Regions from separate parts of the Citrobacter sp. GW821-FHT07H02 genome, predicted to be linked through region 2. Evidence: predicted binding sites of a transcription regulator. Region 2 holds the regulator's gene; each other region holds the start of a gene.

The links. The regulator CRP, encoded in region 2, controls carbon source genes, mostly activating them, when cyclic AMP is high. The targets are predictions, from matches to a motif close to ATGTGANNNNNNTCACAT.
Positions count from the first base shown of each region.
Region 1: the regulator CRP is predicted to act here: its motif matches at 2,881-2,898, upstream of ompW (outer membrane protein OmpW).
Region 3: the regulator CRP is predicted to act here: its motif matches at 4,949-4,966, upstream of AC07NP_RS11905 (YchE family NAAT transporter).
Region 4: the regulator CRP is predicted to act here: its motif matches at 1,935-1,952, upstream of azuC (stress response protein AzuC).

Region 1 covers NZ_JBWKPZ010000009.1:125,299-132,870, reverse strand. The annotation lists gene tonB (TonB system transport protein TonB) at 1-328, shown strand, start outside; gene yciA (acyl-CoA thioester hydrolase YciA) at 373-774, opposite strand; gene AC07NP_RS11840 (septation protein A) at 995-1,534, opposite strand; gene AC07NP_RS11835 (YciC family protein) at 1,589-2,332, opposite strand; gene AC07NP_RS11830 (YkgJ family cysteine cluster protein) at 2,358-2,762, opposite strand; gene ompW (outer membrane protein OmpW) at 3,045-3,683, shown strand; gene AC07NP_RS11820 (GGDEF domain-containing protein) at 3,900-5,369, shown strand; gene trpA (tryptophan synthase subunit alpha) at 5,402-6,208, opposite strand; gene trpB (tryptophan synthase subunit beta) at 6,208-7,401, opposite strand; gene trpCF (bifunctional indole-3-glycerol-phosphate synthase TrpC/phosphoribosylanthranilate isomerase TrpF) at 7,413-7,572, opposite strand, start outside.
Region 2 covers NZ_JBWKPZ010000002.1:380,993-388,564, forward strand. The annotation lists gene argD (bifunctional acetylornithine/succinyldiaminopimelate transaminase) at 1-129, shown strand, start outside; gene AC07NP_RS04885 (YccS/YhfK family putative transporter) at 119-2,206, opposite strand; gene crp (cAMP-activated global transcriptional regulator CRP) at 2,258-2,890, opposite strand; gene AC07NP_RS04895 (OsmC family protein) at 3,199-3,603, shown strand; gene AC07NP_RS04900 (phosphoribulokinase) at 3,650-4,519, opposite strand; gene AC07NP_RS04905 (YheU family protein) at 4,573-4,791, opposite strand; partial or broken gene AC07NP_RS04910 (hydrolase) at 4,794-5,856, opposite strand; gene AC07NP_RS04915 (NUDIX domain-containing protein) at 5,892-6,611, opposite strand; gene prs (ribose-phosphate diphosphokinase) at 6,807-7,572, shown strand, end outside.
Region 3 covers NZ_JBWKPZ010000009.1:139,215-146,786, forward strand. The annotation lists gene oppC (oligopeptide ABC transporter permease OppC) at 1-613, opposite strand, end outside; gene oppB (oligopeptide ABC transporter permease OppB) at 628-1,548, opposite strand; gene oppA (oligopeptide ABC transporter substrate-binding protein OppA) at 1,670-3,301, opposite strand; gene AC07NP_RS11905 (YchE family NAAT transporter) at 4,065-4,712, opposite strand; gene adhE (bifunctional acetaldehyde-CoA/alcohol dehydrogenase) at 5,190-7,572, shown strand, end outside.
Region 4 covers NZ_JBWKPZ010000018.1:9,502-17,073, reverse strand. The annotation lists gene ftnA (non-heme ferritin) at 1-189, opposite strand, end outside; gene yecR (YecR family lipoprotein) at 392-727, opposite strand; gene AC07NP_RS16710 (RpiB/LacA/LacB family sugar-phosphate isomerase) at 998-1,636, shown strand; gene azuC (stress response protein AzuC) at 2,034-2,117, shown strand; gene AC07NP_RS16700 (DUF2766 family protein) at 2,232-2,483, shown strand; gene AC07NP_RS16695 (non-heme ferritin-like protein) at 2,657-3,160, opposite strand; partial or broken gene AC07NP_RS16690 (DJ-1 family protein) at 3,706-3,792, shown strand; gene araF (arabinose ABC transporter substrate-binding protein AraF) at 4,169-5,158, shown strand; gene araG (L-arabinose ABC transporter ATP-binding protein AraG) at 5,240-6,754, shown strand; gene araH (arabinose ABC transporter permease AraH) at 6,769-7,572, shown strand, end outside.

The DNA.
Region 1 (7,572 bases), on a different contig from region 2:
TGCGCGTCCGACGACCAGTACCGCACCTGCGACCAGCAAACCTGCGGTCAGTGCGCCTGCGGGCCCTCGTGCCCTGAGCCGTAATCAACCGCAGTATCCGCCGCGTGCGCAAGCGTTGCGTATCGAAGGGCGGGTCAAGGTGAAATTCAACGTGACGTCCGACGGACGTGTTGACGATGTTGAAATACTCTCAGCACAACCGGCGAACATGTTTGAGCGGGAAGTGAAAAACGCGATGCGCAAATGGCGCTATGAAGCCGGGAAGCCAGGTAACGGGTTGGTGGTGAATATTGTTTTCCGCCTCAATGGCACAACGCAGATAGAATAAGCGTGATGATGATTAAAAAAGCCTCCACATCCGGAGGCTTTTTTTTACTTCTGAACTGGCAAGGCGCGGGGCTTGCCGTCTTTGTCTACCGCAACATAAATAAACAGCGCTTCAGTCGCTTTATAACGCTGTCCAATCGGCTCAGAGGCCACCTTTTTAACCCACACTTCGATGTTGATGCTGACAGAGGTTGTGCCGCGTCTTATACAGCGAGCGTAACAGCACACCACATCTCCCACCGCGACAGGGCGTAAAAACGTCATTCCCTCGACGCGCACGGTCACCACGCGGCCATGGGCAATTTCTTTGGCCTGAATGGCACCGCCAATATCCATTTGCGACATCAGCCAGCCGCCAAAAATATCGCCATTGGCATTCGTATCAGCAGGCATGGCCAGCGTGCGTAAAACAAGTTCGCCCTGGGGGACATTATTCGTTGTTGTCATTGTAGAACCGACTATAGAAAAAAATTACAGGCGCGATGCTACTATGATTTGCAGATTGAGAACAGAGGAGATACGCCGCGCACCGCGGGTGCCCCGGCAGCTCAGAAGGAAAGGGTGACATTTCCACCATCGCTTTATGATTCATACAATCTGTGCAGCGAAATACGGGGAACAACGCAGAAAAGAGAAGCGCCAGAGAAAAGGTCTGGCGCTGTTAAGATTACGATTTGTCTTCCTGGGGGAGATGGCGGTAAATATAAACGCCGCTCAACAGGGTGAAAATCAACGTTAATGCGGTCAGGCCAAAGACTTTAAAATTGACCCAAATATTTTGCGGCAGCCAGAACGCGATGTAGATATTCGCAAGGCCGCACAGGATGAAAAAGACCGCCCACGCCAGATTTAACTTCGACCACACAGGTTGAGGGAGCGTAAGTTCTTTCCCAAGCATGCGCTGAATTAATGGCTTTTTCATAATCCACTGGCTTACCAGCAAGGCGCCCGCAAACAAGCCGTAAATCACCGTCACCTTCCATTTAATAAATTCATCGTTATGGAAGAAAATGGTCAGGCCGCCAAACACTGCAACCAGAATAAAGGTGATCAACGCCATCTTCTCAACCTTGCGATAGCGTACCCAACTGTAAATCAGGACAATTGCGGTGGCGACGATCAGGGCTGAGGTTGCCGCATAGATGTCATAAAGCTTGTAAAAGGCAAAAAAGACAACCAGCGGTAAAAAATCAAGAAACTGCTTCATTCTTCGATTCCGTAATTAACATGCATCGGCCGGAAAGCGCCGACGCACATAGGGTTATTGGCGAATCAACATATACAGGCGGAATAAATAGATGAGCAAAACGGCAGAGATCAAATTGCTCAGCGTATTCGCCACCACCGCGCCCACGTTCGGGGTCAGTACAGCAAAGTTAGGTGCAAAGAGCAGAAGCAACGTTTTTGCCAGCAACCAACTGATCACCGCGGGCGCGACCAATCGCATATTAGACCACGCAAGACGCATGCTGTTGCGCATTGCAGCAAAAACACCCATTTTGTCCTGAACCAGCATGACTGGCGCAAGTGCGAGGAGGATGGCCATGAGAATACCAGGAACCACCACCAGCATAATGCCAATCTGCACCAGCAGCGTCGTCAGGAAAATCAGAATAAACAGCTTAGGCAAAACAGGGGCGCTGGCGCCAATGGCGCGTAATGCACTTACCCGATGACCGGCCGAAATCAATTGAATCATCAGCATGACGCCGCCTGCCAGAATGGCATTGCCAATGAGACCTGAAAACGTCGAGGCTGCAGAAGCACGTAACAAGATTTGCTGCTGTTCCGGCGTCATGTTTTGCACCAGGTCGAACAATCCAACGCTACCCGCCAGATGGTCGCCTTCGCTGAGTTGTGCAATTTGCGCGTCGCTGGGGGAAAAGGCATGACCTAAAACCACCGTGATAAACGCGCACAGCAACGATACCAGTAAGATGGTAACAAATTGATTACGGAAAAAATTCCCCGTGTCACGGTATACGGACTTCGCCGTGATAGACATGCACTCTCCTTGAGTTCTGCAGGTGTTAATTAGCGGGCAATTGTACCCTGGATAACCCGTGAGTGGCAGCATCAAGGCTTGTATGGAAAAGCATATCTTTGTAAAGCGGAGGTAATCCGTATCGGGCGCGGGCGCGGTTACAGGCTTCGTTGACCTCGCCATCTTCCCCTGACATGGCAAATTCCCGGCAGGCGGAGGGGCGGTTTTCATAGATCGTACAGCTGACATTTTCGCCGGGAGAACCGGAAAGCGCCACGCAGCGGGACTGTTTTTGGTTGGTGCCCGCCATACAACGTAGAAAGGGACTCACCGGTTCCGTCAGATGAACCGGGACAGGGCCGCCAGCATCACTGGCTTCCGCCCAATAAAAAGAGACACGAAAAAACGCACAACAGGCACCGCACGTCATGCACGGGTTGAGATCGCTCATGATTTCACCTGCAACAAGATAACGCATCAATTCAATTGTGAGAAAGCTAAATTAGCGCCCAGTTTCAGGAAGGGCAAGAGGGAAGCATCTGAATATTTTCAGTTCGAAAATATATCGAATTTGATCTGTATCAGTTTAACTAGGATTTTGAATGCAAGTTCTAAATTAATCCAGATCAATAAATGTTAAATTACAAGATGTAATGTGATCTGTGTTAGATCACTTTTTACTCCATTGTAGGTATATTCGTCACGCTTTTATAACCATAACGATGGAGCGGACATGAAAAAATTAACAGTGGCGGCGTTGGCAGTAAGTACTCTTCTCTCTGGCGGGGTTTATGCGCATGAAGCGGGCGAGTTCTTCATTCGTGCAGGTTCGGCAACCGTTCGCCCGACCGAAGGGGCGGGTGGTACGTTAGGCAGCCTGGGCGGATTTGATGTTAGCAACAATACGCAACTTGGCCTGACATTCACCTATATGGCAACGGACAATATCGGTATCGAACTGCTGGGCGCGACGCCGTTCCGTCATAAGATTGGAACCTCATCAACCGGTGATATCGCTACCGTTCACCATTTGCCGCCGACGCTGATGGCGCAATGGTACTTTGGTGATTCCAGCAGCAAACTGCGTCCGTACGTTGGAGCCGGTATTAACTACACCACCTTCTTTGACACGGGCTTTAACGACAAAGGAAAAGACACTGGATTGTCTGACCTGAGCCTTAAAGACTCCTGGGGCGCAGCAGGGCAAGTGGGTATGGATTATCTGATCGACCGCGACTGGCTGATCAACATGTCGGTTTGGTACATGGATATCGACACGACCGCGAACTATAAACTTGGCGGCGCTCAGCAGCATGACAGCGTTCGCCTCGATCCGTGGGTGTTTATGTTCTCTGCGGGTTATCGCTTCTAAAATCCTCATCGCTATCGAAAAAGGCTGGTTGCATTGCTACCGGCTTTTTTTTCGTCTCTTGCAACGGCTATTTTTATTTTTCCCCTCGCTTAACTCTCTGAAATGCTAACATTAGTAAAATTATCGCCGTCTCTGGCAAGCAGATTTCAGGGATGCTATGCAACAACATAAACGGGCGACCGGTTTTGCAGTGCTGTTAATAAACTGGGTGAACGCGTGAAGATTGTGCAGGATGGGCTGAGAAACCGGCAGGCATTGTTCATATCAGGGCTTATCACCTTGCTTTTTACCTCACTGTTCATTTTTGTGATTTATGAACAGCGACTGGCGGCGGCCAGTGATGGCATGAATCGTCTGCAGACGCGGATGGTAGACATTTTTAATGACAACGAACTGATCGCCGATGCGACGGGTGAACGTTATCACCAGATTAAAAATGCCGGCATGTGTGGCGATACTTCGCTCTTTATTCCCAGAGATAACGACGCCTGGGGAATCAATGCCGACAAAAAACGAATCCATTCGGCGACAGGCGCGATGGTGGCAAAACATACCGGTGTTAACGCGCTATGTATGTTTACCGCGGCAGAATTTATCCGCGACAGGGTCAATGCCCTCAATCCCGGAAATTATGACGCGCACCGGTATATCATCGCCAAAGATGCCGATTACTTTTATTGGTTTACGCCCGCAGATTCCCGGATGTTTCATTTCTCTGACTCGGAGATGGCGAGAGATATTCGCAGCTTTTTTTACCCCCCCGTTGATTTTTATACCCGTCTGCTGGAAAAAAACGTCAAAACCAAGGCGCTGAGCTCAACCAATTTCTATACCGATAAAATCACCGGCGAAAAAGCCTTTAGCGTGGTGAGCTATATTTACGACCTTTCCGGAAAAGAGATCTCCGACCATATTGTGGCCTATCTGGTCTACGACCACGCCAGGCCAGAGTTGCAGGAAGCCCTGGCTAAAGCTTTTGATAACCAGATACCCCATGGGCTTAATGTGGCGCTGGTGAATGTCACCAACAAAGAGTCGTTGTGCCTAACCGGGAACTGCTCGTCGATGGGGAAAAGCATCGTCAAAATAGTGTCTGAAAAGTATGTGTTCAAATACACCATCTCACTTGGGCGTTTTGTCACGCATGACATCCAGGCGGGTATTGCGATTCTGTTGGCGCCGTTCTTTTTTATTATGATCAGTCTGGGGCTGAAGGGATGGCTCAACGAAAGTGACCTCAAGATTTATATCGACTCTTTGACCGGCTGCTTTAACCGCAAGATCCTCGATATTATTAAACGCCGTGATCTCTCGCGTTGCGCTGTGATTCTGCTGGATTGCAATAAATTCAAAGCGATCAACGATATCTGGGGACATGTGGCTGGCGACAGGGCGCTCCAGGTTATCGCGAACCGTATGCTTTCCAATACCCGAACCAGCAATGACATGGTGATACGCACGGGCGGTGATGAATTTGTGATTCTGCTTTACCGGGCAAAAGCCAGTGATGCTATTGCGGTTGCAGAACGCATTGCCAGCCAGGTGCAGGGATATGCGTTTTGGGTTGGCGGTAATCAGGTACCGTTGTCGGTGTCATGGGGAATTGCGGAAGTGAACGGCGCCCTGGATGCGGCGATCCAGGTTGCGGATAATGAAATGTACAAAATGAAACAGGCGAAAGGGTAAACCGCCAGACGTGCTCTGGCGGTTGCCGGACATTACGCGCGCGTTGCCGCTTTCATTGCCGTGACGAACGTTTTTAGCTCGGCCAGCATCTGTTCGGGTTTATCGAGGTTTTTCTCGATGATTTTAACAATCGCTGAACCGGAAATGGCTCCTGCCGCACCGGCTTCAACTGCCCCGGTGACCTGTTCCGGTGAAGAGATCCCGAACCCCTGCAACGGCGGGGCCGCATTGTACTCTTTCAGTTTTTCGACCAGATGGTGCAACGGCAGCGCGGCACGATTTTCTGTCCCCGTCACCCCCGCCCGGGAGAGCAAATAGGTGTAGCCGCGGCCCCGGGAGGCAATCTGGCGCAGAAGCTCATCATCGGCATTCGGCGGGCAGATGAAAATCGGCGCGACATTGTGGCGCAGTGCCGCCTGATGGAAAGGCGCAGACTCTTCCACCGGTACGTCGGCAATCAGCACGGAGTCAACGCCGACTTTTTCGCACTGGGCGTAAAATTCGTCGATCCCTTTGCTGAAGACCAGGTTGGCGTACATCAGCAGGCCCACAGGAATGTCAGGGTGCTTCTGGCGAATTAACGCCAGCATCTCAAAACATTGCGTTGGGGTAACGCCCGAGGCAAACGCGCGCAGCGTGGCTTCCTGAATCGTCGGGCCGTCAGCCAGCGGGTCGGAGAACGGTATCCCGAGTTCAAGGGCATCGGCACCGGCCGCGATCAGCGTATCAATAATGTTCAGCGATTGCTCAACCGAAGGGTCGCCCAGCGTGACAAAGGGAACAAATGCGCCTTCTTTACGATCCTTCAACTGTGCAAATAAATTGTCGTAGCGTTCCATCAGATTTCCCCTCGCGCTTTCAGAATGTCGTGTACGGTGAAAATGTCTTTGTCGCCGCGACCGGAAAGGTTAACCACCAGCAGTTGCTCTTTTTCCGGGTTGTCGCGCATCATTTTTAACGCATGCGCCAGGGCGTGAGACGACTCCAGCGCCGGGATAATACCTTCATGCAGGCACAGGGTTTTGAACGCCTCAAGCGCTTCGTCATCGGTGATCGACACGTAATCGGCACGACCGATACTGTTCAGGTACGCGTGTTGCGGTCCGACGGACGGGAAATCCAGCCCGGCGGAAATCGAGTAAGACTCTTCAATCTGGCCTTCTTCCGTCTGCATCATCGGTGCTTTCATACCGAAGTAGATGCCGACGCGACCGTGTTTGAGCGGCGCGCCATGCTCACCAGTTTCGATCCCGTGACCGCCAGGTTCTACGCCAATCAGTCCGACGCTGGTTTCGTCAATGAAATCAGCAAACATACCGATCGCATTTGAACCGCCACCGACACAGGCGATAACCGCGTCGGGCAAACGACCTTCTTTTTCCAGGATCTGGGCTTTGGTTTCTTCCCCAATCATGCGCTGGAACTCACGCACAATGGTCGGGAACGGATGCGGACCCGCGGCAGTACCGAGCATATAGTGCGCGGTGTCATAGCTGCCAGACCAGTCGCGCAGCGCCTCGTTACAGGCATCTTTCAGGGTTGCGGAACCGCTGTGAACCGGGATTACTTCAGCCCCCATCAAACGCATACGGAACACGTTAGGCGACTGGCGTTCAACATCTTTCGCACCCATATAAATGCGGCATTTCAGCCCCAGCAGCGCACTGGCAAGCGCGGAGGCTACGCCGTGTTGACCCGCACCGGTTTCGGCAATAATTTCGGTTTTGCCCATCCGCTTGGCCAGCAGCGCCTGACCCAACACCTGGTTGGTTTTGTGCGCGCCGCCGTGCAGCAGATCTTCACGCTTCAGGTAAAGGGTGGTTTTGGTACCCGCCGTGATGTTCTGGCATTTGGTGAGCGCGGTCGGGCGACCGGCGTAGTTTTTGAGCAGGTCGGTAAACTGGGCCTGAAACGCTGGATCTTTCTGCGCGCTGACGAACGCTTCTTCCAGTTGACGCAGGGCTGGCATCAGGATCTGTGGCACATACATGCCGCCAAATTCACCAAAGTACGGATTCAGTAATGTTGTCATGTGTTTCTTCCTTAATAAGCGCGCAGTGTCTGAAAGACCGAGGCCAGAAGACGCGCATCTTTGATGCCCGGCTGCGACTCTACACCAGAATTAAAATCGAGGCCGGCACAGCCGGTTTTAGCCGCGTCTACGCAGTTGTCCGCGCTTAATCCGCCAGCCAGTAAAACATTG
Region 2 (7,572 bases):
GGCGTGATGGTGCTGAATGCCGGTCCGGATGTGATGCGCTTCGCCCCTTCGCTGGTGGTGGAAGAGGCGGATATCGACGAGGGAATGCAGCGTTTCGCGCAGGCCGTCGCGAAAGTCGTTAGCTCTTAATATCCCGTAACCGACGGCTGAGCCAGATCCCGTGGTGAGGCCGTTGACGCCAGGCGACCGACGAAATGGTGTGCATGGTGTTCAGGTGGCCCAGTATGCGCTGCAGGTGTTGTTCCAGGGTACTTAATGGCCCATGGGAGAGCGTCTCTGGCGCTTCCAGAATATTCACATCGCCAGAACTGCCCGGTCCGTCATACTCCAGACGCTGCTGGCAGCGCTGGAGCGCAATTTCGCACGATTCCAGATAGCGTTGCGCAAGGTCTGGCGTCAGCATCGTATGTTCCCGCGCCAGTGTGGTCATTGCATTGATGTGCTCGACAATAAACTGGCTGTGCGTTACCCACAGTTTCATATCTGCCAGATAGTGCGCGTTAAATCCGGGTTCCTGCATGGACTGATTCAGCGAGTTGTACAGCGTGTTGTGCGCCTGATTGACACGCATACGCTGATACGCGAGCGGCGTTGCCTGTGGATTGCTGCTGAGGATCAGGCGGATGGCTTCCTGGTCAGCTTCCAGCGCGTCGTGGGCGTTTTTGCGCAACAGACCGCTCTGCCACTGCGGCCAGAGCCAGACCGTTCCGCCAAACGCGATCAGGCAGCCAATCACCGTATCAATAAACCGCGGCACAATGTACTGCTCGCCATTTAACGTCAGCAATTGCAGGGTATACACCGCAGTGACCGTAAACCCAACCGTTGCCCAGCCGTAGTTTTTACGAATGATCAGATAACTCACCAGCGTAATGACCAGCATGCCCGCCAGCGTGAAGCCTTCAGGGATGTGGAAGTGTAGCGTCACACCCGCAATCACCAGTCCAACCAGCGTGCCCGCCGAACGGTGTAGTATGCGAACCCGCGTCGCGCCGTAGCCGTTTTGCGTTACAAACAGCACCGTCATCAGGATCCAGTACGGTTTCGGCAGATGTAACGCGCTGCCCATCAGGCTGGCGATACTCAGCATTACGCTGATGCGCCCGGCATTTCGCAAAGCGGGCGATTTGAAGGACAGATAGTTTTTTAGGGCCGGGATCAGCGGGAGTCGGCGTTGTTTATCCGCCATCAGGTCGCGGGCATAGAGTGGGCGTTGGGTCCGCAATACACGGGCAATGCGGCTAAAGTGCCAGTAACAGAACTGACCCACCGGGTTATCGGGATGCTGGTTGGCGATTTTCTCCAGCGCGCCAATCTGCTTTTCCATGCTAAAGCGAGTCGGCAGGCGGTGATACAGAATGTCATCCGCCAGGATGCGCAAGCGCGCAGCGACCGTTTGCGCGTTCCAGCGAATCACCTGCTCCGCATGGCTGCGTTCGACCAGCTTTTGCACCTCTTCTGGCTGATGCAGACTGACGGAGATATGTTCCTGTAAGTCCAGCGCTTCCTGGAAGGCCCGCAGCAGGCGTTTATATTCATTATTGTGATGTGCCGACAGCATGTGCATTTGCTGGTAACACTGGGTGATGAGATCCACCGCCTTCTGTTGGCGTACCAACAAGGGCGGCAGCGCTTTTTCAGGATCGGCATGCTGGGTGAGCAGACTGTATTTGGCTTCGCAGTAGTCGGCCAGCTCGCGGTACAACAAACTGAGTGACTCGCGTAGCGGTTGTTCACGCCAGAGCCAGAACCAAAACCAGTTAAAAAGCCCGTACCACAGGGTGCCCAGGGCATAGATCAGCAACGGCTCCCAGACGGGCATGTTACCGGCCAGGCTTAGCGTGAAAATAGCGGCGATAAGCGAGGCAGGCAGGAGTCGGGCATGCAAGGCGCTGAGTTCCGCCGTCACGCCAAGAATCAGCGTTAAACCCGTCAGAATCAGCGGTAGCGGTATTGCTTGCGCGAGCAGTAGCTGCATGGCCAGGCTGCATCCGGCAAACAGCGATGCGCCAATGACTAAGCGTTTGAAAAAGCGTTTGTGGGGAGTATCAAGCCCGGCAATGTTGCAGCAGGCGGGAACGAGAGAAAAGAGCAATCCCAGATGCAACTGGCCAATGATAAGGCCGATCGCCACAGGCAAACACAGCACCAGCGTTTGCCGCAGTGCGTAGTTGATTTCAGGGTGATAAATCAGTCTTCGCCACATCGGTGCCAACAAAAATGGCGCATTACAGGGTAATACGCCATTTCGACGGGGTTAACGAGTGCCGTAGACGACGATGGTCTTACCGTGCGCGGAGATCAGGTTCTGATCTTCCAGCATTTTCAGAATACGACCAACGGTTTCGCGAGAACAGCCAACGATCTGACCGATCTCCTGACGGGTGATTTTGATTTGCATGCCGTCCGGGTGAGTCATCGCATCGGGTTGCTTCGCCAGGTTCAGCAGAGTCTGAGCGATACGACCAGTTACGTCGAGGAAGGCAAGGTTGCCGACTTTTTCGGACGTAACTTGCAGGCGACGAGCCATCTGGGAAGACAGGCGCATCAGAATATCCGGGTTCACCTGGATCAGTTGGCGAAATTTTTTGTAGGAGATTTCAGCGACTTCACAGGCCGTTTTTGCACGTACCCATGCACTGCGTTCCTGGCCTTCTTCAAACAGGCCTAATTCGCCAATGAAATCGCCCTGATTCAGATAAGAAAGGATCATCTCTTTCCCTTCTTCGTCTTTAATCAGCACTGCCACTGAGCCTTTAACGATGTAGTACAACGTTTCTGCTTTTTCACCCTGGTGAATCAGCGTGCTCTTCGACGGGTACTTATGAATGTGGCAATGAGACAAGAACCATTCGAGAGTCGGGTCTGTTTGCGGTTTGCCAAGCACCATGCGCGGTTATCCTCTGTTATAAGCTGTCTCCAGAGCCAGAAAACGACGCTGTCTCTGGGGTTGCCAAAATATGCTTCCCGCTGCCAGGGAAGGGGGCTGCTAAAAATGTACTGCAGCCTGTAATGTGATGTCCTCTGCATACATGCAGTACGTCAATGTATTACTGTAGCATCCTGACTGTTTTAGCATAGCTTTCGCCGTGTGTCTCCTGGTGTCTCGCTTCAGCATGATGCAGGTCGCCTTCCATTGCGAGATTTGTTATGTCCGCGTAATCTGTCAGGAAAATTGAAACATTGGAGTTACGAAATATGCAAGCGCGTGTGAAATGGGTCGAAGGGCTAACCTTCCTGGGAGAGTCTGCTTCCGGCCACCAAATTTTGATGGATGGTAACTCCGGTGATAAAGCGCCGAGTCCGATGGAAATGGTGTTAATGGCCGCGGGTGGCTGCAGTGCGATTGATGTGGTGTCTATTCTGCAAAAGGGACGCCAGGATGTGACCAACTGCGAAGTGAAGCTCACTTCCGAGCGTCGTGAAGAGGCGCCGCGCCTGTTCACGCATATCAATCTGCATTTCATTGTGACTGGCAATGACCTGAAAGACGCCGCCGTTTCGCGCGCTGTTGATCTTTCTGCAGAAAAATATTGTTCTGTTGCGTTGATGCTGGAAAAAGCGGTGAATATCACGCACTCATACGAAGTGATTGCCGCGTGATCTCAGGTTGCCGGAGGGCGTGACGCTTATCCGGCAACGCTGCGCATTATTCGATTTTTTTGCCTTCCATCAGTCGCTGAACCAGCGGCAGCATAATCAACTCCATCGCCAGTCCCATTTTGCCGCCCGGCACGACTAATGTATTGATGTGGGAAATGAATGAACCCTGAAGCATCGCCAGCAACCAGGGAAAATCGATCCCTTCCAGATTACGAAAATGAATAACGACAAAGCTCTCGTCTAATGACGGGATGCCTTTTGCCGCAAAGGGATTCGAGGTGTCTACCGTGGGTACACGCTGGAAGTTAATATGCGTACGGGAGAACTGCGGGGTGATGTAGTTGATGTAATCATCCATTGAGCGAACCACCGAATCCATCACCGCCTCGCGGGAGTGTCCGCGCTCGCTGGTGTCGCGGATCAGTTTTTGTATCCACTCCAGGTTCACGATCGGTACTACGCCAACCAGTAAATCCACATGGCGCGCCACGTTATGGTGCGGCGTCACTACGCCGCCGTGCAGCCCTTCATAGAACAGGACGTCGGTCGGTTCAGGCAAGGGTTGCCACGGCGTGAAGGTTCCCGGCACCTGATTCCACGGTACTGCTTCATCGTAGGTATGCAGATATTTCCGCGACTGGCCTTTGCCCACTTGTCCGTACTCGCTGAACGTTTGTTCCAGCAGGCCAAAATCATTGGCTTCGGGGCCGAAATAACTGATATGCCGCCCGGCGTCCCGCGCTTTGCGGATCGCCATGTCCATTTCCGGGCGGGTATAGCGGTGAAAACTGTCGCCTTCCACCTCGGCGGCACGCAGATTTAACTGTGAAAAAATTTTACGGAACGCGAGGCTGGTGGTGGTGGTCCCCGCGCCGCTGGACCCTGTTACCGCAATCACTGGATGTTTGGCAGACATAACAACTCCATGAATAAACACTCGTTTTAGTATAGTCGGCCCTCAGCGGGGGATTACTCGTGCAACTGCTTTTTGGGCATAATATTGACCGTTTCGTGGAGTTCGGACCACACCAGAACGGCCTCGCCACACTGTAGCTGACGTTTGACGTCGGCGACTTTTTGCGCAAGCGAACGTTCATGTTCACCATAATCGGTGCCTTCGCGCAATACAAAGCTTTCAATCAGGTTATCCAGCGTTTCAGGGGACAACTCCTGCCAGGGGATCATCATGATTATGCTTCCAGATACGTGGTGAGCCAGTCAGGGATACGCGATTCAAGCCACATTTCAGGGCGGCGCAGCGTCCCGCCGATAAAGCCGACATGCCCGCCATGCTCGGTTAATTGATACTCTACCTGCGGCGGCAGATTCTCGGGGTTCGGGATCACATGACTGTCCATAAACGGATCGTCTTTCGCGTGAATAATCAGCGTGGGTTTGGCGATCTGATTGAGCAACGGCATGGCGCTACATTGACGATAATAGTCTATCGCATCAGCAAAACCGTGAATTTTAGCAGTAATAAGATCATCAAAATCACGGATACGCCGTACCGCTTTTAACTGCGCCAGATTGACAGGGAGCGTGCCGGGATAGGCCGCCAGTTTGCGTGACGCGTTGGCTTTGAGCAGATTGAGCAGGTAGCGCTGGTAAACGCGCGAAAACCCTTTTTCCATGTGATAGCTGCAGGCTTCAAGCACGAAAGGTGCGGAGACAATCACTGCCGCATCGACAGGAATCCCCCGACCTTCTTTCGCCAGCAGGCAGGCCAGCATATTGCCGCCGAGCGAATAGCCAACCGCAGCGGTGGGAACACGACCAAACTCGCGTTGTAACCACTGTAAAAACCAGGTGCCGTCTTCCGTTTCCCCGGAGTGATAAATGCGATTCAGGCGATTGGGTTCGCCGCTGCAACCGCGAAAGTGCATCACGACACCCAGCCATCCACGCTTTTGCGCGGCCTCTATGAGTCCGTGGGCATACGGGCTGTTCAGACTACCTTCAAGACCATGAAACACCACCAGACGCGGTTTGTGTTTCGCCTGATGCGGATCTTCACTCCATGCCAGATCGACAAAATCGCCGTCGGGTAATTCCAGGCGTTGCCAGTGTGGGCTGAACTGCACTTTACGGCGGATCAGTCGTGGGAGCATCGTTTGTAGATGGCGATTGCTGATGCCGCGCATCGGGCGGAACTCATACGAATCAGCGTCGGTCGGGGTCATTTCTGTGGGGGTGATTTCAACCATAGCACCAGAGCAATTAATCATCGGGAAGAATAACTATACCGCGCACACGGCTGGCAGGTTAGCCAATATGTGATTTTACGCTTAGTCAGTCAGGAGGTTACGTGAGAAAAGATGGATGTCCACCCCGGGTTTACGCCGCCAGAGACGGGCTTTACGCGTGCCTGTTGCCGCACTTTCCCCTGTCTCTTCAAACATGCCCGACGCCTCAAAACGGCGAATCAGACTTTTACGCTGAATGGCCTGACCCAGAATGATTTCGGTCGCCTCCTGCAACTGACCCTGGGTAAACGACGCCGGCAGACAGTAGACGGGCAGTAACGAGTACATCGTTTTTTGCCGTAGGCGATGCAGCGCTGAGGCAATGATTTTCTCGTGGTCGAACGCCAGAGGATATTCGGCAAGCTTGTCGAGCGGTACCCAGCGAGCGTCGCTAACACTGGCGATATGCGGCGCGCAATCGGCCCAGGCGATCAGCGCGAACCAGGTGACGGTCAGGCTCCAGCCGCGCGGGTCGCGGTCGGGTCCGGAGACGGTATCCAGTTGCTCCAGCCATGAAGGGGAAACCCCTGTTTTTTCTGTCAGCTTACGTAACGCCGTCGCGCGGGTGGAATCATCGCGTGCCATATCAATAAAACCGCCAGGCAATCCCCAGCGCCCTTTCTGCGGCTGCTTTGCCCGTTCGACCAGCAGGACACACAGCGTTTGTTCATGCAGGGTGAACAACACGCTATCCACTGTGACCAGGGGAGAAGGAAAGCGGCTGGCATCGTACTGGTTCAGATAGTCGGCTTCGGTTGTCATAAGGCACTCACGGTGATGTGGAACGTTCACAAGTGTACCAGCACGACATCAGGCGGCAAGGCGCGTTTTTTTCCATTACTTATCAGCTGATTAACTTCTCTGCGAAAAATTAATCAATTTTGCGCTTGCTTAATATGTGTCTTAGGGACATTATTAATTGTGTCGAAGGGACATAATTAAGGGGCGGGATGAGATATGAGCGAAAAATTGACATTAACGCTGGATGAGCAGGTCTACGCCATTGCCAGCGGTGTTTTTCCGGATGGCGCTGTCTGGCTGAAGGTGACGGAGACGTTACCGCCCTCCGCTCGTCTGATGCGCATTCGCGCAGCGGCGATGCGTGATATGAACGATTTCATGCTGCTGGCGCAACTGGTTGAGGCGGTACGTCATCAGACGGATGTGTTGGTGAGTCATCTTGAACTTCCCTGGCTGCCGTGGGCGCGTCAGGACCGCCATATGGTTACCGGTGACAGCTTTGCACTGAAAGTCTTTGCCCGTCAGCTCAACACGCTGAAGTTCGACAAGGTGAAAGTGCTCGACCCGCATAGCGACGCTGCAGCGGCGGCGATAGATAACATGATCGCTGTGCCACAGGAAGCCTGCCTGATGCAAAGCGCGACTCTGCGCCGTCAGTTTCAACAACATGCGCTGATGCTGGTGGCGCCGGACGCCGGGTCACTGAAGAAAATCGATGCTGTGGCCAGAGTCGCAGGGGCAGCGGAGTACGCCATCCTGAGTAAAAAACGCGATGTGGCGAGCGGCAATCTGACCGGCTTTTCGCTGGTGGCGGGGGACGTGAAGGACCGGGATGTGCTGATTGTCGACGACCTGTGCGACGCAGGCGGCACCTTCATTGGTTCGGCGCAGGTATTACGTGATGCCGGAGCGCGCAGTGTCAGTCTGTACGTGACGCATGGCATCTTCTCGAAAGGTGTGGAACACCTGTTTGCCAATGGCA
Region 3 (7,572 bases), on a different contig from region 2:
AAACACCGCCAACCTGAGCCGCTTCAATAAACTCTTTACGTTTCAGGCTTAATGTCTGCCCCCGAACAATACGCGCCATATCCAGCCAGGAGACCATCCCGATCGCCACAAAAATCAGCAGGATATTTTGTCCAAAGAAGGTCACCAGCAAAATAACGAAGAACATGAACGGAAAGGAGTTGAGGATCTCAAGCAAGCGCATCATGACTGAGTCAATTTTGCCGCCAAGATAGCCCGATAACGAGCCGTATAGCGTCCCCACGATCACCGCCACCAGCGCAGCTGCAATCCCAACCATCAGCGAAATTCGCCCACCAATTGCCACGCGCACCAGCAGATCGCGTCCGGAAGAGTCCGTTCCGAAATAGTGCCCCGATTCCCTATCTGGCGCACTCGACATCATGCCCCAGTCGGTATCGAAATAGGTAAACTGCGACAGCATCGGCGCCAGCGCGACAAACAGCGCGATGATCACCAGAACCACGAGACTGGCCACCGCCGCACGGTTGTGCATAAAACGACGACGGGCGTCCTGCCAAAGACTGCGGCCCTCGACCTCCAGCTTTTCACTGAAATTTTCCAGCGTCTCGCTGTTTTTCTTACTTAACATCATAGCGAGCTCCAGTATCAGTAACGAATCTTCGGATCGATGACGGCGTATAGCACATCGACGATGGCGTTAAACACAATGGTCAGCGCCCCCACCAGAATGGTGAGACTCAGCACCAGTGAATAGTCACGGTTCAATGCCCCGTTAACGAACAACTGGCCGATCCCCGGCAAACCATAGATTGTCTCAATGACCATCGAGCCCGTGATAATGCCGACAAATGCCGGGCCCATATAAGACAGAACAGGCAACAACGCGGGTTTTAACGCGTGACGGAAAATAATCCGTCGCATCGGCAACCCTTTCGCCCGTGCGGTACGAATAAAGTTGGAGTGCAGCACTTCAATCATCGAGCCGCGAGTAATACGGGCGATACTGGCGATATAGGCAAGTGACAGCGCCACCATAGGCAAAATCATAAATTTCAGTGCCCCGCCGTTCCAGCCTCCGCCGGGCAGCCATTTGAGCGTGATAGCAAATATCATGACCAATAAGGGTGCCACGACGAAGCTGGGGATAACCACCCCGGTCATGGCTACCCCCATCACCGTGTAATCCCAGCGCGTGTTCTGGTTAAGCGCTGCAATGACCCCTGCGCTTACGCCGAGAATCACCGCAAGGAGAAAGGCGGCGGCCCCCAGTTTTGCGGATACCGGGAAGCTTGAAGCGACCAGGTCGTTGACCGTGTAATCTTTGTATTTGAAAGAAGGCCCAAAATCACCGTGCGCCAACTGCTTCAGATAGCTGAAGTATTGCGTACTGATGGGGTCATTCAGATGATATTTCGCTTCAATATTCGCCAGAACCTCTGGCGGCAGCGCACGTTCACCGGTGAAAGGACTTCCCGGCGCAAGGCGCATCATAAAGAATGAAATCGTGATAAGAATGAAGAGTGTTGGAATCGCTTCCAGACAGCGACGTAAAATAAATTTCAACATTGCCCGTACCTTCTGGCGTGTGCCTTTACACCTCTGTGTCAAACGAACTCAGGTGAGGTGTTTATAGTGCGATGAAAAAAAGACACTGTGGGGCAAAACTCGCTTGCCCCACGTCTTGCCATTAATGCTTGATAATATATAAGTTTTTAACGTAGATATTATCCATCGGGTCTTTACCGGTGTAACCGCCTACCCAGGGTTTCACCAGGCGCGCGTTAACGTAATAATATACCGGTACAATTGCAGAGTCTTTATCAAGTTGCTGCTCTGCTTTCGTGTACAGCTCGGTACGCTGCGCTTCGTCAGTGACTTTCAGCGTGTCGCCAATCAGTTTGTCGAACGCAGGGCTCTTATAGTGAGCCGTGTTGTTTGAACTGTCTGACAGCATGGTATTCAGGAAGGATGTCGGTTCATTATAATCCGCACACCAGCCAGCTCGTGCCACATCAAAGGTGCCCTGATGACGCGTGTCGAGGAACGTTTTCCATTCCTGGTTTTCCAGCTTCACGTTAGCGCCCAGATTTTTCTTCCAGATGGAAGCCACTGCGATCGCCAGCTTTTTATGCAGGTCGGAGGTGTTGTAAAGCAGGTCAAACGTCAACGGCTTGTCTGCGGTGAAGCCCGCTTCGGCCAGCAGTTTTTTCGCTTCTTCGTTACGTTTTTCTTGTGACCACTTAAACCACTCCGGCTCAACCAGTTTCGCACCATCGGTATACGGAGGGGTGTAGCTATAGGCTGGCAGATCGCCCTGATTTTTCACTTTGTTGACAATGATATCGCGATCCAGCGCCATTTTCAGCGCGGTACGAACGCGAACATCATTAAACGGTGCTTTCTGGTTATTGATTTCGTAGTAGTAAGTACACAGATAAGGATCGACGCGGACTTCATCCGGGATCTCTTTTTTCAGCTTCTGGAATAATTCAATCGGCATGTTGTTATAGGTCATGTCGATTTCGCCGCTGCGATAGCGGTTAACATCAGTAACTTCGGAAGAGATCGGCAGATAAGTGACCTGATTAATGACGGTCTTGTCGTTATCCCAATAGTTGGTATTGCGCTCAAGCTCAATACGCTCGTTCACCACCCAGTTTTTCAGTTTGTACGCACCATTGGTGACAATATTGGCGGGCTGAGTCCACTTCTCACCGAATTTTTCGACGGCAGCTTTAGGTACTGGAGAAACGGACGGGTGAACCAGCAGTTTATAGAAATAGGGAACCGGCTCGCTCAGGGTGACTTCGAACGTATTATCATCAATCGCTTTTACGCCGAGATCGGTTGATGGCTTTTTACCTGAGATAATGTCGTCGATATTGGCGATATGGCCATACTGGAGATAACTGGCATAAGGTGACGCGGTATTCGGGTTAGCGAGACGCTGCCAGCTATAAACAAAGTCATGTGCAGTAACCGGCGTGCCGTCTGACCATTTTGCATTTTTACGCAGATGGAACGTCCAGACTTTAAAATCTTTGTTTTCCCATTTTTCCGCAACACCTGCTGACGGATGTCCTTCGACATCACTTACCAATAAACCTTCAAACAGATCGCGACTAATGTTTGACTCCGGCACACCTTCAATTTTGTGCGGGTCGAGAGACTGAACTTCGGAACCATTATTACGCACCAGAGTTTGCTTATCGGAGAGTTGAACGCCGGCCGGGACGTCCGCAGCCATTGCAACGTTTCCGGCGACTAGCGCAGTTAAAATCCCCGCAGCTACTAAACTTTTTTTTGTGATGTTAGACATTGTGTTTGTACTCCACTCATTATAATTACTGGCTTTTTAACCAGCCTGTTTAATCCCGTTTGGGTTTCTGTACAGCACCGGAGATTTTGCTGCTGTCAGTTCGTTTACTACGTTGCTATCACCGACTTTATTTATTTTGACGATTCGAATGATCGCCTTACGTCGATTCCGTCTACGCCTCCCCTGTCAGAGACGCGCTTTTATTCTGTAAATCATTTTATTGACAATAGTTCTCAACAACGTGAGATCTTCTGAAAATATCTGGCCGGAAAGTACCAAATGCGTTTCTTAACCGCCAATATAATTTACAGATTTGTTAACTATTTCTCTTTTGTAGAAAAAACATGCCAGCCTGAAGACATCATTTGAGAGAATAATTTCCATAAAAAATCACTCTCATCAATAGGTTATTGTAAACACACCACCTTCGGCCATCCCAGGCATCGGGCAGATGTTAAGATACACATAAATTTAACAATTGGTCATTCTTTAGCACATTCATCTGATGTGGCGCTGAAATAACTAATAACATTTCAATAATCCTTCATCAAGCCCCTTAGTATGATGTTAATAAAATAACAGCGAGACGCGAGACGTTAAGACATAAAGATTGAATAAAATCCTGCTAAATCAACAGAGAACCAAATTAAAAAGACCGTTGTGTTGATTCCTTTTTCGCATTAATTTTTAACGTGAGTGAGCGCTTTTACTGATGACGAAAAAAAACGGAGCCAATATTGACTCCGTCTATATGAAAGGAGGGTTAGCTGAGGAGGCCAGGGAAAATGGCTTTAAGCCCTGTCACGATGAACTCAATGCCCAACGCCATCAGCAACAGGCCCATGATACGGGTAATGACGTTAATGCCGGTTTGCCCAAGCAACCGCACCAGCCACGGCGCCATACGGAATAAGCCCCAGCAACACAGCGCAAAAACAGCGATAGCAATGAAAAAACCCACCAGGTGCATAATGCTGTTATATCGCGTACCCCAGACTATCGTCGAACTGATAGCACCCGGCCCTGCCATTAAGGGCAGCGCCAGCGGCACAACACCGATATTTTCACGTATCGCGGTTTCTGATTTTTCCTGCGTGTTCTGTTTATCTTCACCCAGTTTCCCGCTGATCATCGACATTGCAATCGTGACAACCAGAATCCCACCCGCGATCCTGAACGAATCAATCGAAATCCCGAAGAGTTGCAAAATGCCGTCACCCAGAAAGAGTGACGTCCACAAAATAATGGCGACCGACAAGTTGGCGGTCAGGTTTGTCTTGTTGCGCGCCGCCGCCGTTTGGTAGCTGGTCATACTGATAAAGACAGGAATAATCCCGACCGGGTTAACCAGCGCAAATAACCCGATGAAAAATTTAAAGTAAACAGGAAAGTCAAATAACGTTTGGATCACGGTTAGCTCCGAAGCGTTAGCCGTATGAAGTTAGTCGTCAATAATGGTAAAAACCGCGCTGAAGATACGCCTTTTAGCAGCATACTTCACCTCAAATCTGCGTTATCCCTCTATATTCTCCACTGTTATTAATATGTATGGATTATGCTAATGCAACCTTCATTCACCACAACAATTCACCAACAGGTAATGCGAACTGCTAAAAGGGCATGCTGAAAGGTGTCAGCTTTGCATAAATTTGACCCAGATCACGTAATAACTACTCAGAAGTGAGTAATCTGGCTTCCGCCACCTGGAAGTAATGCGCTAGAATCAGTTAACGCTAACGCATAAGCTCTTTTAGTAAATCAGAGCAAAATGGACGTTAAGTAACCGTTTGATTTTCAGACTTTTATACAAACTTTCGTCGATCTGTCTATACTCTCGTATCGAGCAGATGATTTACTAAAAAAGTTTAACATTATCAGGAGAGCATTTATGGCTGTTACTAATGTCGCTGAACTTAACGCACTCGTAGAGCGCGTAAAAAAAGCCCAGCGTGAATATGCCAGTTTCACTCAAGAACAGGTTGACAAAATCTTCCGCGCCGCCGCTCTGGCCGCTGCAGATGCTCGAATCCCCCTCGCTAAAATGGCCGTTGCCGAATCCGGCATGGGTATCATCGAAGATAAAGTGATTAAAAACCACTTCGCTTCTGAATACATCTATAACGCCTACAAAGATGAAAAGACCTGTGGTGTGCTGGATGAAGACCACACCTTCGGGACTATCACCATTGCTGAACCGATTGGTATCATCTGTGGTATCGTTCCGACCACTAACCCGACGTCTACCGCGATCTTCAAATCTCTGATCAGCCTGAAGACCCGTAACGCCATCATCTTCTCTCCGCACCCGCGTGCTAAAGATGCAACGAACAAAGCTGCCGACATCGTTCTGCAGGCAGCTATCGCTGCCGGGGCACCGAAAGATCTGATCGGCTGGATCGATCAACCTTCCGTTGAACTGTCAAACGCGTTGATGCACCACCCGGACATCAACCTGATCCTTGCTACCGGTGGCCCGGGCATGGTTAAGGCTGCGTACAGCTCTGGTAAACCAGCTATCGGTGTAGGCGCAGGCAACACGCCAGTTGTTATTGACGAAACGGCGGATATCAAACGTGCGGTAGCTTCCGTACTGATGTCTAAAACCTTCGATAACGGCGTAATCTGTGCTTCTGAACAGTCTGTCGTTGTTGTTGACTCCGTATACGATGCCGTTCGTGAACGTTTCGCCAGCCACGGCGGCTACATGCTGCAGGGCAAAGAGCTGAAAGCCGTTCAGGACATCATCCTGAAAAATGGCGCGCTGAACGCCGCGATTGTTGGTCAGCCGGCGTACAAAATCGCTGAACTGGCTGGCTTCACCGTACCAGAAACCACCAAGATTCTGATCGGCGAAGTGAAAGTGGTTGACGAAAGCGAGCCGTTTGCTCACGAGAAACTGTCACCTACGCTTGCGATGTACCGCGCTAAAGATTTTGAAGACGCCGTGCTTAAGGCAGAGAAACTGGTCGCCATGGGCGGTATCGGTCACACCTCTTGCCTGTACACCGACCAGGATAACCAGCAGGATCGCGTCAACCACTTTGGTCAGATGATGAAAACTGCACGTATCCTGATCAACACCCCGGCTTCTCAGGGTGGTATCGGTGACCTGTACAACTTCAAACTCGCACCTTCCCTGACTCTGGGTTGTGGTTCCTGGGGTGGTAACTCCATCTCTGAAAACGTTGGTCCGAAACACCTGATCAACAAGAAAACCGTTGCTAAGCGAGCTGAAAACATGTTGTGGCACAAACTTCCGAAATCTATCTACTTCCGTCGTGGCTCACTGCCAATCGCACTGGATGAAGTGATTACCGATGGTCACAAACGCGCGCTGATCGTAACTGACCGCTTCCTGTTCAACAACGGTTACGCTGACCAGATCACCTCTGTTCTGAAAGCCGCTGGCGTTGAAACTGAAGTGTTCTTTGAAGTTGAAGCTGACCCGACGCTGAGCGTAGTTCGTAAAGGCGCAGAGCTGGCTAACTCCTTCAAACCAGACGTGATCATCGCGCTGGGTGGCGGTTCCCCGATGGACGCCGCGAAAATCATGTGGGTCATGTACGAACATCCGGAAACTCACTTCGAAGAACTGGCGCTGCGCTTTATGGATATCCGTAAACGTATCTACAAGTTCCCGAAAATGGGCGTGAAAGCGAAGATGGTTGCGGTCACCACCACGTCCGGTACCGGTTCTGAAGTTACCCCGTTTGCGGTTGTAACCGACGACGCTACAGGTCAGAAATACCCGCTGGCTGACTATGCACTGACCCCGGACATGGCGATTGTTGACGCCAACCTGGTTATGGAGATGCCTAAGTCTCTGTGTGCCTTCGGTGGTCTGGATGCGGTAACTCACGCACTGGAAGCTTACGTTTCTGTACTGGCATCTGAGTTCTCTGACGGTCAGGCTCTGCAAGCGCTGAAACTGCTGAAAGATAACCTGCCAGCGTCCTACAATGAAGGGTCTAAAAACCCGGTAGCGCGTGAGCGTGTACACAGTGCAGCGACTATCGCCGGTATCGCGTTTGCTAACGCCTTCCTGGGTGTATGTCACTCCATGGCGCATAAACTGGGTTCTCAGTTCCACATTCCTCACGGTCTGGCGAACGCCCTGCTGATCTGTAACGTTATTCGTTACAACGCAAACGACAACCCGACCAAACAGACGGCATTCAGCCAGTACGACCGTCCGCAAGCACGTCGTCGTTATGCTGAAATCGCCGATCACCTGGGTCTGAGTGCTCCGGGCGACCGTACCGCAGCGAAAA
Region 4 (7,572 bases), on a different contig from region 2:
ATCGGTCAGATAATCGAACAGACGCTGCATATGCGTCATCTCTTCCTGAGCGTGACGGCGCAGGAACGCGGCGGCACCTTCAAAGCTGTTATAGCTGCACCACGCACTCATTTGCTGATAGAGCAGAGACGAATATAACTCGAGGTTCATCTGTTCATTCAGTTTTTCGATCATTTCTGTTTTCAGCATTGTTCTGCTCCACACATGTTAATGATATGTCGATGTGGCGCCACTATAATTTGTTATTTAATTATTTGCAAAAGGTAAAATAATAAAATCAATTATTAAAAATGCGAATGGGAATAAAACGCATTAACGCTCTTAAATTAAAAATAAAGACACGCTGAAATAATAAAAGGCCAGTCATTAATAAATAAACTGACCTCAACGTTTAATAATAGCCAGGTGTCGTCGAGGGGATCGCCACACCCTGGCACTGGTACGATAAGGTTATTTTCGTATTCAGACACAGAGAACCCGCATAAACACTGCAGGTGGGGACAGGCTGGCCAAATCCGACGGCGTTCGCGTAGCCCATTTGCTGACATTCACGCGTGGCGGTACCTTTGGCGACATAGTCGTCAGTACTTGCCGTTTGCAGCATCGCCTGATTCCAGGTGAGGCGAACAATCCCACTGGTTGCGTTGGCTTCGCTGACGTTTGCTTGGCGGGTGATGGTGCATCCCGCCAACATTAACAGCGAGAGGGCAAGAAAAAGGCTCTTCATGATATCGCTCTGAAAATTCGGTGATACGCTATCCTACCTGATACACCCTCGGTCCAATGGCTTGAATAGCCTGAGGATCACCCATGTTTAATGGCAACGACCGGGCGCAATGTACAAAAAATGCTCCACAGGCAGATAAAACGTGAGCCTGTTTTTGTTTTTTAAAACCATCTTTCATTAAATTTGAAAATACATTCATCACATAGTAATGTGGCGTCAATTTCACAGACTCACGTCGGGATTTATCGCGACGCATTCAGGAGATACAGTATGAAAATTGCACTGATGATGGAAAACAGCCAGGCAAGCAAAAATGCCATCATTCATAACGAACTCAAGGCCGTTGCGGATGAGAAGGGATTTCCCGTCTTTAACGTGGGCATGAGCGATGAGAATGACCATCATCTGACCTATATTCATCTGGGCATTATGGCCAGTATTCTGCTCAATGCTAAAGCGGTTGATTTTGTCGTGACCGGCTGCGGCACGGGTCAAGGGGCGCTGATGTCCCTGAATATCCATCCGGGCGTGATTTGCGGATACTGTATCGATCCGGCTGATGCGTTTCTGTTTGCCCAGATCAACAACGGTAATGCGCTTTCTCTGCCATTCGCGAAAGGTTTTGGCTGGGGTGCCGAGCTGAACGTTCGCTTCATCTTTGAAAAAGCGTTCACGGGTCGTAACGGCGAAGGCTACCCGCCGGAGCGTAAAGAGCCGCAGGTTCGCAACGCGGGCATTCTGAACCAGGTGAAAGCGGCCGTTGTAAAAGAGAACTATCTGGATACGTTGCGTGCTATCGATCCTGAGTTGGTGAAAACCGCTGTGTCGGGTCCGCGTTTCCAGCAGTGTCTTTTCGAAAATGGCCAGGACAAAGCGATCGAAGCGTTTGTACGCGAAATCCTGGCGTAAGGTTCTTGATGGCATAGGGCCGGACAGCGCAACGCTTACCGGCCTGAAAGATGCCGCATGTCAGCCCGGCCAGCGTTGAGCGACCGGGCGACAGTAATGTGTTTTTGTTCGATTCCGTACTTCCTCTATTGCTGGCTTTAACTTCTGCGTAGCAAGCACCCTGCCAGACCCCATCTTTTGCTGTCGATGATGGTTCTTATCAAAAAAATCTATAAAAATTTACCAAAACATGCAATGAGATAACATTATGATTTTTATGCTAAAAACATAATAATTGAAAGAATTTGCACATTTTTATGTGTGATCTGCGTCACATAAATATTGATTTTTGTGACGGATGTTATATTATATTGCTCGTAGACAATAAACCTGAACAACAATCAAACGGAGCAATGCTATGAAACTGCGCAAAATTCTGAAAAGCATGTTCGAAAATTATTGCAAAACATTCAAAGATGTACCGCCAGGCGGTATGTTCTGATAAAAAAACCTGCTACGGCAGGTTTTTTTATACCTGTATTTTTGCTGCGTTTACGCTGCTATCGTTTCTGCTCCTGAATAGGTACTATGACGACCTTTCTATAAGGAGCTCACTATGTCCCAAACACTGAACGCCGATCAGGAACTGGTCTCTGACGTTGTTGCCTGCCAACTGGTTCTCAAACAAATTCTGGACGTTCTTGACGTGATCGCCCCCGTCGAAGTTCGCGAGAAAATGGCTACCCAACTGAAAAACATCGATTTTTCAAGCCATCCTGCCGCAGCCGATCCCGTGACGATGCGCGCTATTCAGAAAGCTATCGCCTTGATCGAGCTGAAATTCACGCCGCAGGGCGAAGCTCACTAATTTAATCAATGTATTAGCTTTTTGAAGCATGCTTATTACGCCTCCTGCATCAGGGGGCGTAATCGTTTCTGAATCATTGGGGGAGTCGGCAATGCGACGGTTGCCCGGCCTGCGGTAGATATTCTTGCAGGCCAGACTGGGGGGTTATGGCGTTATCCGACGCTATACCGCCATTAGTGGTGCTGGTGGTTAACGACGTTGAGTAAGTGCTTGTCTGTTTGCGCCATGCACAGACCTGCGCGTTTGGCGCTGCAAACTTCATCGAAGATCGCTTGTAATAGCACGCCATCCTGCTGCTGTTCTTTTTTCAGATCGTGGAGAAAATCAAGCGTGAGGTCGTCATTCAACGCTTTTGCTTCGCGGGTTAAACTCGACAGGGTGCTGGAGCGCTGTTGATAATCGTCTAAGGTTTTCTGAAATAATTCTTCAAGTGACGTTAACTCATCGCCGGGAATATCAATCGCTTTAACAATGGGGTTAGCGCCTGCGCTCTTCATAAAATTAAACATGCGCATCATTTGGGTGATGTTGCTTTGCGCCTGAGTGCGAAGAAACATCGCTGTACCCGTCAAACTGTTATCCGCACACCACTCGCTCAGGCGAAGGTAAAGATTGGATGCGTAAAACTCAAGATTCATCTGGGCGTTGAGCTTGTGAGCCATTTCTACTGCAGCCATGTCAATATCCTTATTTCCAGAAAAGGGGCTGTGCGTAACCAGCATCAGCGCAGCAGGCTGCTGCCACACTTAACATCTACGCACAAGTGATACTGTTAGCAGAATAAATCCGTTCTGCCGGTCCTTTATGTGATCACGTAGTCATTTCCGTTGATGATCGAAATAAGCATACCGCCTGTATGGATATAAGAAAATCCTTATAATGAAATGTTTAAAGTTTTTTACATATTTTTCTTAAATATCGGTTGTGAACCAGGAATTTTAGAAATTATGTCTCGTCAGTGCAACGTCATGATTTAACGTTGATTAAAGTATCGATAGATGTTTGAAGCATTGTTTTAAATGACGGAGTGAGATAGTTCCAACGGGTATCATATGTTCAATGATAATTATCCATTATGGCTGTTTCGGCAGTTATTAGATAAAGCTGTACTGGCAGGTCTCCCACCAGGGCTGAAGTGTGTGCCAGATCATTTTTAGAAACGTGAAAACGTCAAGCCAATCACTCTGTCATCACTGGCTGTTTGATTTGCCCGATCTGCTCTGCGCCAGTTGTTAAAGATGGCAATCTGATTAGCGGCAAAGGGTTAGGCCATATATTTGATTTTGCACTGACGCTCAGCGCCCGTTAACCTGGTGACGACGCTCCGGTTCGTGATCATGCGGACCATATTTACTATCGCGGGTAAATAAAACGTTCCCGAATACACCCGTATTCGGGAACAAGGATTGGCTGGCTGGGGTTATGGACTAATCTGCTACACCTCTTTTTATTTGTCTGACAAATTCTCATTTTCTTATGTCATTTCCCGCTAAATTTATGCACGCAATTACTGTAATTCTGTGATGTGATGCCGCTCTCCTATGGAGAATCAATTTCCCGCTAAAACTTATTCCAGCACTGGCATTAATCGTCGATATAAATGGTAATGCCTTGTTTTTCGTCTGAATTACAAAAAACCGTTCGTTTTTACCCTACATAAAAGAACGCTAAAGCTGGAGTTAACCATGCACAAATTCACTAAAGCGCTGGCGGCCATTGGCCTGGCTGCCGTTATGTCACAATCCGCTATTGCAGAAACCATGAAGCTCGGTTTTCTGGTGAAACAGCCAGAAGAACCCTGGTTCCAGACGGAGTGGAAATTTGCTGATAAAGCCGGAAAAGATTTGGGTTTTGAAGTGATTAAAATTGCCGTCCCCGATGGCGAAAAGACCCTGAATGCCATCGACAGCCTGGCCGCCAGCGGCGCGAAAGGGTTTGTTATTTGTACACCGGATCCGAAACTCGGCTCGGCAATCGCTGCCAAGGCGCGCGGTTACGACATGAAAGTCATCGCGGTGGACGACCAGTTTGTTAACGCCAAAGGCAAGCCGATGGATACCGTTCCTCTGGTCATGATGGCGGCGACTAAAATTGGCGAGCGTCAGGGTGAAGAGCTGTACAAAGAGATGCAGAAACGCGGTTGGGATGTGAAAGAGACTGCGGTAATGGCGATCACGGCGAACGAGCTGGATACCGCGCGTCGCCGTACCGGTGGCTCAATGGACGCGCTGAAAACCGCTGGCTTCCCGGAAAAACAGATCTACCAGGTGCCGACGAAATCCAATGACATCCCTGGTGCATTTGATGCTGCGAACTCCATGCTGGTTCAGCATCCGGAAGTGAAACACTGGCTGATTGTCGGGATGAACGACAACACCGTACTGGGCGGCGTGCGTGCGACGGAAGGCCAGGGCTTTAAAGCTGCCGATGTGATCGGTATCGGTATCAACGGCGTGGACGCGGTCAGTGAACTGTCGAAGGCGCAAGCGACCGGCTTCTTCGGTTCGTTGCTGCCAAGCCCGGACGTACATGGCTATAAATCCAGCGAAATGCTCTACAACTGGGTGACCAAAGGCGCGGAACCACCAAAATTCACTGAAGTGACTGATGTAGTGTTGATTACGCGTGACAACTTCAAAGAAGAACTGGCCAAAAAAGGGTTAGGCGGTAAGTAATCGGCAGTAGAAAACACCCTCTGTCGCTGCGGCGGCAGAGGGTTTGATTAACGACTAACGACCCAGATTCACGGAGACGTTATGCAACAATCTACCCCGTATCTCTCATTTCGCGGCATTGGAAAAACCTTTCCTGGCGTCAAAGCGCTAACGGATATCAGTTTTGACTGTTATGCCGGTCAGGTGCATGCGCTGATGGGTGAAAATGGCGCCGGGAAATCAACACTCTTAAAAATTCTCAGCGGTAATTACGCGCCTACCACGGGTTCTTTAGCGATTCTTGGGCAAGAGGTCACCTTTGCTGACACCACTGCCGCATTGAACGCCGGTGTCGCTATTATTTACCAGGAATTACATCTCGTGCCGGAAATGACCGTCGCGGAGAATATTTATCTTGGTCAGTTGCCGCATAAAGGCGGAATTGTAAACCGATCGCTGCTTAATTATGAGGCCGGGTTGCAGCTAAAACATCTGGGGATGGACATTGATCCTGATACCCCGCTGAAATATCTCTCGATCGGGCAGTGGCAGATGGTGGAGATCGCCAAAGCGCTGGCGCGAAATGCCAAAATTATCGCCTTTGATGAACCGACCAGCTCACTTTCAGCCAGAGAGATTGAGAACTTATTCCGCGTCATTCGTGAACTGCGTAAAGAAGGTCGCATCATCCTCTACGTTTCGCACCGTATGGAAGAAATTTTCGCGCTGAGCGACGCCATTACCGTGTTCAAAGATGGTCGCTATGTCAAAACATTTGCCGACATGCAGCAGGTGAACCACGACGCGTTAGTACAGGCGATGGTGGGGCGCGATCTCGGCGATATTTACGGTTGGGAATCAAGGCCCTATGGCGCAGAGCGTTTGCGTCTGCATGAGGTGAAAGCGCCTGGCGTAAGGACTCCGATCAGTTTATCGGTGCGCAGCGGCGAGATTGTCGGGCTGTTTGGCCTGGTCGGCGCCGGACGCAGTGAGTTGATGAAAGGGTTGTTCGGCGGCACGCGTATCACTGAAGGTCAGGTGTATATCGATGAAAAACCGATTGATATCCGCAAGCCAGCCAATGCCATTGCGGCAGGCATGATGCTCTGCCCGGAAGACCGTAAAGCCGAGGGGATCATCCCGGTGCATTCTGTACGCGACAATATCAACATCAGCGCGCGTCGTAAGCATGTCCGGGGCGGGTGTCTTATCAACAACAGTTGGGAAGAGACCAACGCTGACCACCATATTCATTCACTGAACATTAAAACACCGGGAGCGGAGCAACTGATCATGAACCTCTCCGGCGGGAATCAGCAAAAGGCGATTCTGGGTCGCTGGCTGTCGGAAGAGATGAAAGTCATTTTGCTTGATGAACCAACACGCGGCATAGATGTGGGCGCAAAACACGAAATCTATAACGTTATCTACGCCCTGGCGGCGCGGGGCGTTGCTGTGTTGTTTGCCTCCAGTGATTTGCCGGAGGTTTTGGGCGTCGCCGACCGTATTGTGGTGATGAGGGAAGGTGAGATCGCCGGTGAATTGCTTCACGAACAGGCGGATGAACGGCAGGCTTTGAGCCTTGCTATGCCAAAAGTCAGCCAGGCAGTCGCCTGAGTAAGGAGAGTATGATGTCTTCTGTAACTACATCGGGATCTGGCGCGCCTAAGTCGCCGTTTAACCCTGGTCGCATTTGGGATCAGTACGGAATGTTGGTTGTGTTCGCGGTACTGTTCCTGGCCTGCGCTATTTTTGTGCCAAACTTTGCCTCCTTTATTAATATGAAGGGGCTGGGGCTGGCTATCTCCATGTCAGGCATGGTGGCCTGCGGGATGTTGTTCTGTCTGGCATCTGGCGATTTCGACCTCTCTGTCGCCTCCGTTATTGCCTGCGCCGGGGTAACGACCGCTGTGGTCATCAACATGACCGAAAGCCTGTGGATCGGCGTGGCGGCAGGACTGCTGCTCGGCGTGCTGTGTGGTCTGGTGAACGGTTTCGTGATTGCCCGCTTAAAGATCAACGCCCTGATTACCACGCTTGCGACGATGCAGATTGTGCGCGGCCTGGCCTATATCATTTCTGACGGGAAAGCGGTCGGTATTGAAGACGAGCGTTTCTTTACCCTCGGCTATGCTAACTGGTTCGGGCTGCCTGCGCCGATCTGGTTAACGGTCGCTTGTCTGATAATCTTTGGTCTGCTGCTGAACAAAACCACCTTTGGCCGTAATACGCTGGCGATTGGCGGTAATGAAGAGGCGGCGCGCCTGGCCGGGGTTCCGGTCGTTCGCACCAAAATCATCATCTTTGTGCTCTCGGGGTTGGTTTCTGCTGCGGCGGGCATCATTCTGGCATCGCGTATGACCAGTGGCCAGCCGATGACCTCGATTGGTTACGAGCTGATTGTGATTTCTGCCTGTGTACTTGGGGGCGTTTCC